4 regions of the Alteromonas sp. AWQ4_252 genome follow, and region 3 is predicted to be linked to each of the others. Evidence: predicted binding sites of a transcription regulator. Region 3 holds the regulator's gene; each other region holds the start of a gene.
What was found. The regulator sigma-54, encoded in region 3, starts transcription at its own class of promoters, with help from an activator protein. The targets are predictions, from matches to a motif close to GTTGGCACGNNNNTNGNNT.
Positions count from the first base shown of each region.

Region 1: the regulator sigma-54 is predicted to act here: its motif matches at 1,701-1,719, upstream of ACXACM_RS14870 (DUF1328 domain-containing protein).
Region 2: the regulator sigma-54 is predicted to act here: its motif matches at 1,739-1,757, upstream of ACXACM_RS03690 (OpgD/OpgG family glucan biosynthesis protein).
Region 4: the regulator sigma-54 is predicted to act here: its motif matches at 1,488-1,506, upstream of ACXACM_RS18350 (DUF2726 domain-containing protein).

Region 1 covers NZ_JBSWSV010000001.1:3,377,200-3,380,329, reverse strand. The annotation lists gene ACXACM_RS14885 (efflux RND transporter permease subunit) at 1-615, shown strand, start outside; gene ACXACM_RS14880 (DUF6942 family protein) at 637-1,188, shown strand; gene ACXACM_RS14875 (hypothetical protein) at 1,263-1,457, opposite strand; gene ACXACM_RS14870 (DUF1328 domain-containing protein) at 1,484-1,660, opposite strand; gene yfbR (5'-deoxynucleotidase) at 1,899-2,549, shown strand; gene ACXACM_RS14860 (hypothetical protein) at 2,559-3,011, opposite strand.
Region 2 covers NZ_JBSWSV010000001.1:834,896-838,025, forward strand. The annotation lists gene ACXACM_RS03675 (hydrolase) at 1-541, shown strand, start outside; gene ACXACM_RS03680 (YheU family protein) at 538-777, shown strand; gene ACXACM_RS03685 (outer membrane beta-barrel protein) at 825-1,364, opposite strand; gene ACXACM_RS03690 (OpgD/OpgG family glucan biosynthesis protein) at 1,830-3,130, shown strand, end outside.
Region 3 covers NZ_JBSWSV010000001.1:1,811,733-1,814,862, reverse strand. The annotation lists gene lptA (lipopolysaccharide transport periplasmic protein LptA) at 1-80, shown strand, start outside; gene lptB (LPS export ABC transporter ATP-binding protein) at 83-808, shown strand; gene ACXACM_RS08120 (RNA polymerase factor sigma-54) at 898-2,385, shown strand; gene hpf (ribosome hibernation promoting factor) at 2,417-2,704, shown strand; gene ptsN (PTS IIA-like nitrogen regulatory protein PtsN) at 2,708-3,130, shown strand, end outside.
Region 4 covers NZ_JBSWSV010000001.1:4,180,496-4,183,625, reverse strand. The annotation lists gene ACXACM_RS18355 (5'-methylthioadenosine/adenosylhomocysteine nucleosidase) at 1-653, opposite strand, end outside; gene ACXACM_RS18350 (DUF2726 domain-containing protein) at 825-1,409, opposite strand; gene ACXACM_RS18345 (hypothetical protein) at 1,566-1,928, opposite strand; gene ACXACM_RS18340 (FAD-dependent oxidoreductase) at 2,100-3,130, opposite strand, start outside.

The DNA.
Region 1 (3,130 bases), 1.6 Mb from region 3:
GACCTGGACAGACAACGTCTAATGACACTGATCCATCAGGATCTCAAAGCTGTTGGTTTAACTGAAGAGCAGTACACACTGACAAACTTATTTGTTTTATATCAGGATATTCTCAGTCGTCTGTTTGATTCGCAAATAAAAACGCTGGGGCTGGTGTACCTTGTACTTGCTGCAGTGATGTTTTTGATTTTTCGTTCTCTAAAAGTAGCCTTTATCGCGTTAATTCCGAACATCCTTACTACTTTAGGCATCCTTGGTGTAATCGGTTGGTTGGGAATTCCACTGGATATTATGACGATTACTATTGCAGCCATTGCCATGGGGATCGCCATTGATGACACTATTCATTTTGTCGATAGTTACCTGAGGGGAATGTCCGAAAGCCATGATCAGATGACCCCTGTTGAGGCGGGTAGTCGCGCGGCATTTAATCATTCAGGCCTGGCAATATTGTTTACTTCAATTATTGTTTCAACAGGCTTTTCGCTTTTTGGTTTCTCTGATTTCATACCCAGTGTTTATTTTGGTTTGTTGACCGCACTTGCTATGATGATGGCTTTGTTCAACGATTTGACGTTGCTTCCAGCATTGCTCAATCGTTTCGTTAAGAACTAAGGCGCCCAGGAATCAAATAACGTGCAGGTTAGCAATGTCGCCGGCTTCGGTAACCCGAACGGCGCGATACATGTTTATATTCAGAATCGTCCCCAGTTCTTTGTTCCGGGAGCGGAAGAAGGCGTTGTGGGTGTCAACGGTGAAATCATCCAACAGATCAACACGTCCTGTGGAAATGGATGGCGAAAGGTCTTTAACGTGTATGCCAAGTGGGTTTTCGATTTGTACCAACAGCTCCCTGCCCACCAAACCTTACTGGCCCGTCAGGATTGTGAGACCTGGCAGCAATACCGTGAGCGTGAACTATTGACCTATTCTGGTGATACGGCGTTGCTGTTTAGTCCGTTAGCGACTCAAGCGCCAGTCAATATCGTAATGGGAAGGATATATGCAAAAAGTCTGGGACTCACTGACGCCGCCCAATGGATACAACACGACTTCGGTGTCATAGAGCGTCAACAAATCATTATTACGCCGTATTTTGACTATAGGCAACTGACCAACGAGAAAATTACTTTTTTGACCAGTTTAGTTAAAACGCGGTGGGAGAAATGGGGGATGCGTATTTTATAGAGCAGCGTCAGACTTAATAACGGATAAAAGAAAACCAGGGAAGCCCTGGTTTTCTAATTGACTTGTAAAGATGCTTAGCAGTCTTTGTCTTCTGCATTTACACCATCTTTTACATCTTCACAGGCATCTTCTACTGCATTACCTGCATCTGTCATCACTTCGTCAAGCTCTTCGCCTGCGTCTTCAGCTTCACCATCGCCACAGGCCGCCAGTGAAAATGCGAAACCCGCTACCAATAGTGCTTTAAGTAACAATTTATAATATTTCATGTTCCTTTCTCCTTTGTCCAGATATGTTATACGCGTGGTGACTTACCGCGGAATGCATTCGCCAGAAGCGAAATGACCAGCAGTGCGACAAACACGAAAAATAAGAATTGAGCAATGCCTGTTGCTGCACCGGCAATGCCTCCGAAGCCAAAAACAGCTGCGATGATGGCGATAATGAAAAATGTAACTGCCCAACCTAGCATAACGTTTTCCTCTTGCTCTTTGATAAGTTCACAATTAATAATGCTTAATACATGCCAAATTGTAAGTCATTGATATTTATATTTTAATTATTTGTCTGTATTGTTTTTGTCGATATGATGGAACAGAGTTACAAAGTTTATGCAGAAATTACACGGGATGTTTTGCAACAGTTATATAAGGTTGTAGCAACCATTTCCTGATACACTCATTCTGTTTATAAGTAACCACCGGCGAACTATGTCAAAAAATCACTCAGCTTTTATTGGCTTAATGCAACGAGCCCGAAATGTGAAACGATGGCCACTGATGGCGCAATTTCAAGAAGAAATGTTGTCCACCCATATATATGAAGCGGCAGTCGTTGCTCATATGTTGGGCGCAATAGCGAAAGACGTCTTTAACGAAGACGTGAACCCGGATCGCGTTGCTACTATGGCAATTTTTCACGAAGGCAGTGAAATAGCCGGCATGAGTGATATTCCCAGCCCGGTAAAATACCATGATCCGGATACTACGAAAGCGATAAAAAAATTGGAGCGCCGCTTTGAGGCAATGCTTCTACAGACGCTTCCTGAACCGCTTCAGGCACGCTATCAGCCATTAATTGAGCAGGATAAAGAAGACATTCACGTTGCTCTCGCAAAAGCGGCTGATGTGCTTTGTGCTTATCTGAAATGCGACTATGAATTATCTAAATCGAATTCGGAGTTTGCCAATGCCATGCATGAAATGGAAGTACAGTTAAAAACCTATCGAGAGCGCTTTGGGTGTGTTAACTATTTTTGTCAGATGTTTTTGGAAGATGCAAAGGGAACTCTGGATGAACAAACCCGGGATCTCGACTGGGTTGAACGGGCAAATACATTAAATATCATGGACGAGCGATGATAGCGACTACTACATCGCTTTAGCTTGTTTCAGAGATAACATCTCTTCTTTGCACTGGATCATTCTGGCGCGGATTTTTCTGACTGTCTGCGCACATTCCTGAGATTGCTCGGTATCTAAAACTGCGTCCAGATGGTCCACAATCTGACTTTCGAGGGCTACCAGGTGATTTATAAATGGTAACTCCTGTTTTCCTGATATCTGGCTGGTAAAGCCGGTATAGGCACATTCTATGTCGACCAGCCAATCAGATCTCTTTCTATTTGCCGCAAGGTCCGGCTCGGCATGAGCCGACAATTCAATTACTGCCTGTTGTTTTTCTTCTAGCATGCGGGTGAACATGGCTCTGATACTCTCATAGCTTGCAGCGTTGATGCCTTGTTTGTAAAAATCAGCGCCGCTGTTGAGTACGCCGATAATATCGGAAATAAAAACAGATTTATGGAAAGGTGAGGTTAGCATTGAAGGCCTCCAAGTAGCTGGTGACAATACCCTCTTAGTTGCACAGGCTAAGCCAGTTTGACTGGCAAGGGGTTACAAAATAAGTTATTGATTATTAAAGGAGTAATGATTAGCGATCT
Region 2 (3,130 bases), 980 kb from region 3:
AGAAAACCCTTCTCAACCATGGCTTCAAGCCGCGATTGCCGTGTCTGCTCCTTTAAAGTTAGCGGTGTGCAGTGACAACATCAATCAGGGCTTTTCGCGGGTATATCAGAAGTATCTGCTTAAAAGTATGAAAAATACATTGCTTAAGAAAATGCAGTGTATCGATTATGGTGGCCTCATCGACATCTCTGCACAGGAGGCGAAAAAGCTGGATTCCTTCAAAGCGTTCGATGAGCGTGTTACTGCACCGCTACATGGCTTTGCCGATGCCACAGACTACTATGAAAAATGTAGTGCGTATCCCTTTCTCAGTGCAATCCATTGCCCAACGCTTATTCTGCACAGTTTGGATGACCCGTTTATGCATCCCTCTGTGGTACCAGACGAAACGGCACTTGCACGTGCTGTTACGTTAGAGTTAAGTGAATACGGTGGGCATGTTGGCTTTATGCAAGGCAATATGACTGCACCGACGATTTACCTGCAATCCCGAGCGATTGCGTTTTTTAAGTCCTATTTACCGGTGAATGAGCAAGAATGATTATTCCTATTAGTGAGTTGGAGAGTGACACGTTGCGCGGTATTGCTGAGTCATTTGTACTACGGGAAGGTACGGATTATGGTGAAGTAGAAGCGAGCTTCGAAGATAAAGTTGATGAAGTTATTGCTTCGCTTAAAAGTGGAGAGGCTGTGTTGGTGTATTCAGAACTACATGATTCGGTCAATATAAGGCAAAAAGACGACTATGAGCCGGGTGAAGAAAATAGCGTTGAGTAAACCTGGTGGGACGAGAGCCTGACGCCGCCAGGCTCATATTAAAAATATCAGAAGGTGTAACGGGCGTTGAGTTGAGTAATATCCAAATCATCAACTTTTTCGTAGCTAAGCCCCACAGCCCATCGGGGTGTAAAGTAGTAATTTGCCCCAGCTTTTACCGTCATGTCCCCGTCATCCAGATCGTAGTAACCAATTTCTCCCAAGACTTCCACTTGATCCGTCAGCATACTGCGAACACCGGCGTTAACACTGTAGCCGTTTTCATCGTACCCTTCGAAGTCGGCACGCTCAAAGTTGGCTCCCACGTAGGCATCGGTACTACTATTGATGACAAAACGATACCCAAGACCCATAGAGAGTAAATCCAGATCACCACCGCTTTCGTCCAGCATGCTGTATTCACCGGTGACAAAAATATTGTTTTCCAGCAGATATGTTCCGCCAATATCGAGACCATCGAAATCTGCACGTCCAATCTCAGCATTGGTGTACCCGCCTTCCGCAAAGCGCCAGTTGGGAGATGCAGCAAATGCTGAAACAGAAACCGTTGAAAGGGTGAGAATGCTGATGAGATTCGTAATACGCATTTGATACTCCTAAATAGATGCGAAAAAAATGGTCGAGAATGTCGCCCATAGATAAGAAGGGAGTGAGCAATTCATTTGCCAATGTGGCTTTGTCCCCATTATTTATGGTTCTTGATTGGAGCTAACTAACTGATTTTTAGTTTTTTTAAATTCTTGTTACTAGAGGGGGTCGTACTCGTCGATTAACAAATTATTATTTCGATAACTCGTTTAACTCCGTTTGCGCTGTGCTGGTGTCTGCGCAGGGCAACAGTGCGACGTCTTTTCCCAACAGCCTGTAATTCTTTCCTAAAGCACAAAACTGACTTTCTAGCTGCTATGCAGGTAAACACTTGTATTACATAGCATTAAAGGTGTTATTAACAGTCGGTAAACTTGGATCGCCTTTTGCAAAATCACTACTAAAGTCTAATCGTTGATTCCATTAGGGATCGAATACGTGATTGTTAATCGGAGCCAGGAATTATGTTGCCGCGAAATCAATTAGCGACAAACACGGATTTTACATTACCGTTAATTACTTCATTCAGTACGATCTTCTCTATTAGCCCGGCCGTACTTCGCGCTGTTGTTTACTGTATGTGCATTGGTTTTAGTACCCTTAGCCTTGCTGACGAAGTGAATGACAATAATCTGCCAGCGGGCAAGCCGATCTTGAATCGTATTATTGATGCAGCTAAAACGAATGCGCAGCGGGCATATGAAATGAACGATCACGACCTTGCCACCGAGTTAAAGGAAATGGATTACGAGACGTATCGACAAATTCGTTTTAATCCGGATCAAGCGTTGTGGCATAAGCAGAAAGACTACGAACTTCAATTTTTCCATCCCGGATTTCTCTATCAGCAGCCAGTAACAGTGGTGACCATCGCACCGGACAATAGCGAAGAGATCCTTAGTTTCGACAGTGATAAATTTATATATGAGAAAAATGCAGAAGCCCTGGCTGGACTTACAGATGCACAGTCGGGCTACGCAGGTTTTCGCATTCACTACCCGATTAAAAACAGCGCATATAAAGACGAATTTGCAGTATTTCTCGGCGCTTCTTATTTTCGATTGGTAGGAAAGGATCAGGTTTATGGTATTTCTGCCAGAGGGCTTGCACTGAATACAGCCATGCCTGAAGGGGAAGAGTTTCCTCACTTTACCAAATTTTGGATCATCGAGCCGAGAGACGGGCAACCAATAACGATTTATGCTCGCCTGGAAAGCCCCTCTGTTTCAGGTGCTTACAGTTTCGAACTTATGCCAGGCAGTGACACCACAATGCAGGTTAAAAGTTGGTTGTTTGCTCGTGAAGATGTGGAAAAATTGGGTGTGGCTCCATTTACGAGTATGTTTTTGTACGGTGAAAACTCACAAAAGCGGCACGACGATTACCGCCCGGAAGTGCATGATAGTGATGGTGTAATGATGTTAAACGGCGCTGGCGAAATACTGTGGCGTCCACTTACCAACCCTACCAGATTACAAATTACCTCTTTAAGCGATAAAAGCCCCCAAGGATTCGGCATGCTGCAGCGAGATACAGACTTTCAGCATTATCTGGATGCCGAAGCAAATTATCACCTGCGCCCAAGTTTATGGGTAACACCTAAGCAGGGGTTTACCGAGGGCAAACTGGAGATAGTTGAAATTCCAACAGATTCCGAAGTGCATGACAATATTGTCGCTTACTGGGTTCCAAATGCTCCGTTTTTAGCTGGTGAAAGCCGCTACTTCGAATATGAGGTGAAAACGGTGGAAGAAAAACCAATGCG
Region 3 (3,130 bases):
GAGTGACAACAGTTTTCCGGCCTGATGCTATAAAAGCGAAAGACAGTAAAGATACTGAAAATGAAGGAGAAAACAACTAGCCATGGCCACTTTATCTGCGTCGCATCTCGCTAAGTCTTACAAATCCAGACAAGTTGTGCGGGATGTGAGTCTGTCGGTATCAACCGGGCAAATCGTAGGTCTTTTGGGGCCAAATGGCGCTGGAAAAACCACGACTTTTTACATGATAGTAGGTCTGGTGCCGCTGGATAAAGGCAAAATCAATATAGATAATCAAGAGCTTACGCATCAGCCAATGCACGAACGGGCACGAAAGGGGATTGGTTATCTGCCCCAGGAAGCGTCGATTTTTCGCAAGCTTACTGTTCATGAAAACATCATGGCCATCTTGCAAACCCGTAAAGATTTAAAAACACATCAACGGGAAGCTGAAGCAGATGCGCTACTTGATGAATTTAATATTAACCATATACGCAATAGTACAGGAATGAGTTTATCCGGGGGAGAGCGACGCAGGGTTGAAATTGCCAGGGCGCTTGCAGCCAATCCGCAATTTATTTTACTCGATGAACCCTTCGCTGGTGTTGACCCTATTTCGGTTAATGATATAAAGAAGATCATTCAGCATTTACGTGACAGAGGTATTGGCATTCTTATCACTGATCACAATGTGCGTGAAACTCTGGATGTATGTGAAGAAGCGTATATTGTCAGCCACGGGGAACTCATTGCTCAAGGCACTGCCGAAGAAGTATTGAGTAACCAAAAAGTGAGAGATGTATACCTAGGCGAGCAATTCAGGCTATAGTTAAGATAGCCCTGATAGCAATGCGAATTATCGCAGGCACGGCAGGCATTCTGTCGGGTATCCTTTTTAAGAGTTATAATAAGACGTAGATGAAACCATCTTTACAGCTAAAATTTAGTCAACAACTAACCATGACGCCGCAGTTACAGCAGGCAATTAAATTGCTGCAACTGTCTACGCTCGATTTGCAGGCGGAAATTCAGGAAGCACTGGATTCAAATCCGTTGCTGGAAGTAGATGAAGGCGCAGATAACGAGGTAGTTGAGAAAAATAATATCGATAACGACGACAGCGCACAGGAAGCTGTGAGCGCGTCTGCATCAGATAATATGGACACCGGCGAAGCGCTTGAAAAAAACGACTTACCCGATGAGCTTCCCATTGACAGCACCTGGGATGAATACATTTCGGCCTCATCAGCCCCTGCCCCAGGGCCTTCTTCCGGCGGTGACGACGAACAAGTATTTCAGGGCGAAACCACTGAGAACATTCAAGACCATTTATTGTGGCAAATGCGGTTAACCCCTTTCTCAGACACCGACCGCGCAATTGCCTTAGCCATTATCGACTCCATCGACGAGTCCGGCTACCTCACTGTTACCGTCGACGACATTCTACAAAGTGTCAACAGTGAGGATATGGAAGAACCGGTGGAAGAGGATGAAGTGGAATGTGTCTTGAAACGCATTCAGATGTTCGATCCCATTGGTTCAGGTTCCAGAACGCCTCAGGAATGTTTATTGGTGCAGTTAAATCAGTTTGCGCCTGAAACGCCGTGGTTAGAAGAAGCAAAGTTGATTTTAAAAGACTATGCAGATTTACTCGGCAGTAAAGATTACCGTACGTTAATGCGTAAAACCCGCCTCAAAGAAGATCAGCTTCGGGAAGCCATGCGCTTGTTACAGACGTTGAATCCTCGTCCTGGTAGTGCGCTAATTACCAAAGAACCTGAGTACGTTATTCCCGATGTGTCAGTGGCGAAGAAAAATGGTCGCTGGGTAGTTGAACTCAACCCTGACAGCCTGCCGAAACTCAGTGTTAATCAGCAATATGCGGCCATGAGTCGACGGGCCAAAAACAGCAGTGACAGCCAATTTATTCGCTCTCACATGCAAGAAGCCAAGTGGTTCATCAAGAGTCTCGAAAGCCGGAATGATACCTTGTTGAAGGTAGCAAATTGCATTGTTCAACAGCAAATGGGCTTTTTTGAACACGGTCCGGAAATGATGAAGCCCATGGTATTAAACGACGTGGCGGAAATGGTAGATATGCACGAATCAACCATTTCGCGGGTGACTACACAAAAGTATATGCACACGCCCCGAGGCATTTTTGAGTTGAAGTATTTCTTCTCCAGTCACGTTGCCACTGAATCAGGTGGCGAGTGCTCATCTACGGCGATTAGAGCGCTGATTAAGAAGCTGGTTGCGGCCGAAAAGCCGAGCAAACCACTAAGCGACAGCAAGATTGCTTCATTGTTGGCCGACCAAGGTATTATGGTGGCACGGCGAACAATAGCAAAGTACCGGGAATCACTATCGATTCCACCGTCTAACCAACGCAAAAGCCTAATTTAACTAAGGCTGCTCACAATAAGGAAGACGAAATATGCAAATCAACCTTACCGGTCATCATGTTGAGATCACTGATTCTTTGCGTAATTATGTCGATACTAAGTTCAGTAAACTGGAAAGACACTTCGATCACATATCGAATGTACACGTCATACTGAATGTTGAGAAACTTAATCAGAAAGCGGAGGCAACTGTTCATTTGAGTGGCGCGGAGGTGTTCGCATCCTCGCAGAATCAAGACATGTACGCTGCAATTGACAGCATGGTTGATAAGTTAGACAGGCAAGTACTCAAACATAAGGAAAAGCTGAAAAAGCACTAAACCATGGATATACAAGCCATAGTAAGCCTGGATCGCACCGAGTGTGCGGTCCAGTGCAATAGCAAAAAGCGCATTCTGGAAATAATCAGTGGCATTGCCGCTAAAAATAACCCGGAAATAGACGAAGCAGTGGTGCTTAGTAGCCTCATGTCACGAGAACGCATGGGTAGCACAGGGATTGGGAACGGCATCGCGTTACCTCATGGCCGGCTCGAGGGGCTTGACCACGTAATTGCCATTGTTGTTACCAGTAAGCCAGCTATCGATTTTGACGCCATCGACAGTAAGCCTGTGGATATTTTCTTTACGCTCTTGGTTCCTCAGGATCAAACAGAGGGGCATCTGCAAACCCTTGCCACGGTAGCAGGTAAGCTCAGTGATAAAGAAACGATAAAAACTATCAGAAAAGCGGAAACAAGTGATGAT
Region 4 (3,130 bases), 2.4 Mb from region 3:
TGCTTAGCTGCCGTTTCAAGGTATTCCTGAAATGATACGGTTGATGTTTTTCCGGCTATATCAGACAGCGAACGGATCACCAGAAATGGAGTGGAAAGCATAAAGCATGTTTGTCCTATGGCGGCACCTTCCATTTCAACCGCTTTCATGGCAGGGAAGGTCGCTTTAATTTTTTCAGCTGCGTCATCTGAACCCACGAAAGAGTCACCTGTACAAATCATTCCCTGGGTGTGCTTGGCGTGACCAATGGCACTAGTGGCTGCTGCAGCAGCTTCGATGAGGCGAGCATCGCAATCGTACTGAGCGGGCATGCCTGCGCACTGACCCATTTCATAACCGAAGTGGGTAATATCCACATCGTGATACTTTACGGCAGAACCGATAACAAGATCGCCTATGTCCAGGTCAGGATCAAAACCGCCGGCTGAACCCGTATTGACAACGAAATTCGGAGAAAACTGCTCTATTAGCGCGGTGGTCGCTATCGCTGAGGCGACTTTGCCAATTCCGCACTTTACCAGCACCACATCTGCTCCGTGTAAAGTGCCGGTATAAAACGTCAGGTGTTTCCATTGGTGGGTTTCACTATTGGTTAGAGAAGCCTTGAGTAGTTCGACTTCTTGATCCATAGCGCCCAAAATACCAATTTTCATAATGTCATCCACAATGGGTACGCGCATCCTGTAAGCGTTGATGCGGTAAATTTAACTGTATAGCTAATGGTAATATGAAAGACGGCAAACTGACAGAATTTGCAAGAAAATAGACCAATAACGTTGGGGGACGTTATTGGTCTTAAGCGCCCGGAGGCAAAAAATCTCGATTTAGGCAGCTGCGCGACTTGACCGCAACGGACGCGTTGGACGTTTGGGCGGGGCCGGATTGTGAATGGGTGCTTGTGCTAAACGCTGTTGCTTACGACGGTAAACGACGAGTTTGGACTCGATACACTCGCGGATTTCCTCCAGACTGTAACCCGTCTTCACTTTGATTCTGGCATGTGGCAAACCTGCCGCGTCCAAGGCGCCGGAGACAAAGAAATCCCGTTGAGATTTATACTTGTTTTTACCATCGTTATAAACCAAATCAATGGCCATGATGGGCGTCATGTCCTCTTTATCGCACAGCACGAAATCAAGTTGTTTAGACGATGCACGAGCCATTGCAGAGGTTGCTTGTTTCTTTCCTGCTTTTGCCCGTACAGCCAAAACGTCACTGAGTCGCACACGACAAACAATGCGAAACTCCCGACCCACCGCTTGTTCGATAAGCTTGAGAAAGTTGTGCTCGACAGGTGTGAACAATTGCGGTTTGCTTCTAAACGGAAAGCTAACGCCACTGTCTGACAATTTCATGGCACCTAAAGCCACAACGATAAGTAACATCATCAATATGATTGCTAATTCCATAATTCCCCCTCGCCAATACTCACGAATGCGTCAAAAAACTGACAATGTAAGTGTCAGAAAACTGTTGTGAAAGGAAAATTGCAAAGCAAATGCCAAGTCTACGCAGTACGACGTAAAACTAGCGGCTTATCATAATTAGTGAGTGAAAAGTGAGGCCTACCTTGCCGTGGTAATCATCATGTCTACCTGAGAGCCGCCGTTGTCTGGCGAAATGATCACTCTCACAGTATTATTATCTGCAGTTAGTAATGTTCTTCCCTGTACCGTGCTACGTACTTCCAACCCCGGATACGCATCGCGATAGTGGGCAACAAGATTTTGTTGTGAATCGTTTGAGTAAAAAACCATAGTGGCCGGGTAAGTCGCGTCAAACCGCTGACAAAGAGAGGCGTTAGAGGGCATTGATACAGTATGAAAATTGCTCGGACACGACTGAGTAGTGGCTGACGAGGCAAGCAGGGTGGGAGAGTATGCAGCTAACGTGATGCCCATTACACAAACGAAATTTAACGTTTTCATGTTTTTGCCCTACTTAAGGTGATGACGTGTCTGAAAGTTATACTTCAATATAACTATATCAAGATGGCTGAAGTCAACAACCCTTCTTAGGTATAGATTTTAATATGCGAGTATCCATAAAAAAGCCGTGTAAATTGATTTACACGGCTTTTAGAAAGTTCAGAGTAACGGTTAAACGTTCAGGTAATCCATGATCCCTTCGGCAGCTTTTCTGCCTTCGTCGATAGCGGTTACCACTAAGTCACTACCTCGCACCATATCACCACCGGCAAAAATTTGTGGATTAGATGTCTGGTAAGCAAACTTGCCTTTTGCAGGTGCTCTTACACGGCCTTTTTCATCGAGTATAATGCCATAGTCTGCAAACCAACTGGCTGGACTTGGTTGGAAACCAAAAGCGATGATGACCGCGTCAGCCTCAAGCACGTGTTCTGAACCTTCCACTTCTACAGGACGACGGCGACCATTGACATCAGGTGGTCCCATTTCTGTTTTCACCAGTTTTACGCCTGCGGCATGACCGTTATCATCTAATGCAATATCTAAAGGTTGGAGATTAAACATAAACTCAACCCCTTCTTCTTTTGCATTGACAACTTCCCGGCGAGAACCGGGCATACTTTCTTCATCGCGGCGGTAAGCACAAATCACTCGTTTTGCACCCTGTCGAATAGATGTACGAACACAGTCCATGGTGGTGTCACCACCCCCAAGTACGACAACGGTCTTGCCTTTCATATCAACGAAATCAGCAGGGTCTTTCTCAAGCCCCATAACCCGGTTTGTATTGGCGATAAGGAAAGGTAAGGCATCGAAAACACCTTCGACGTGTTCATTGTCAAATCCGCCTTGCATGGACTTATATGTTCCCATGCCCAGGAATACCGCATCGTAGTCGTCCAGCAGTGTCTGGAAGTCTACGTCTTTGCCTATTTCTGTATTGAGTACAAACTCCACACCCATTTCGGTGAAAATATCACGACGGCGAGTAATTACCTCTTTTTCCAGCTTGAACGATGGAATGCCGAACGTGAGCAAGCCGCCAATTTCCTCGTACTTATCAAATACGACGGGCTTGACGCCGTTGCGAACAAGCACGTCTGCGCAAGCCAATCCGGCAGGGCCCGCACCAACAATAGCGACTTTTTTGTTTGTCCACTCAACGTCAGACATATCCGGACGCCAGCCCATTTTGAAAGCCG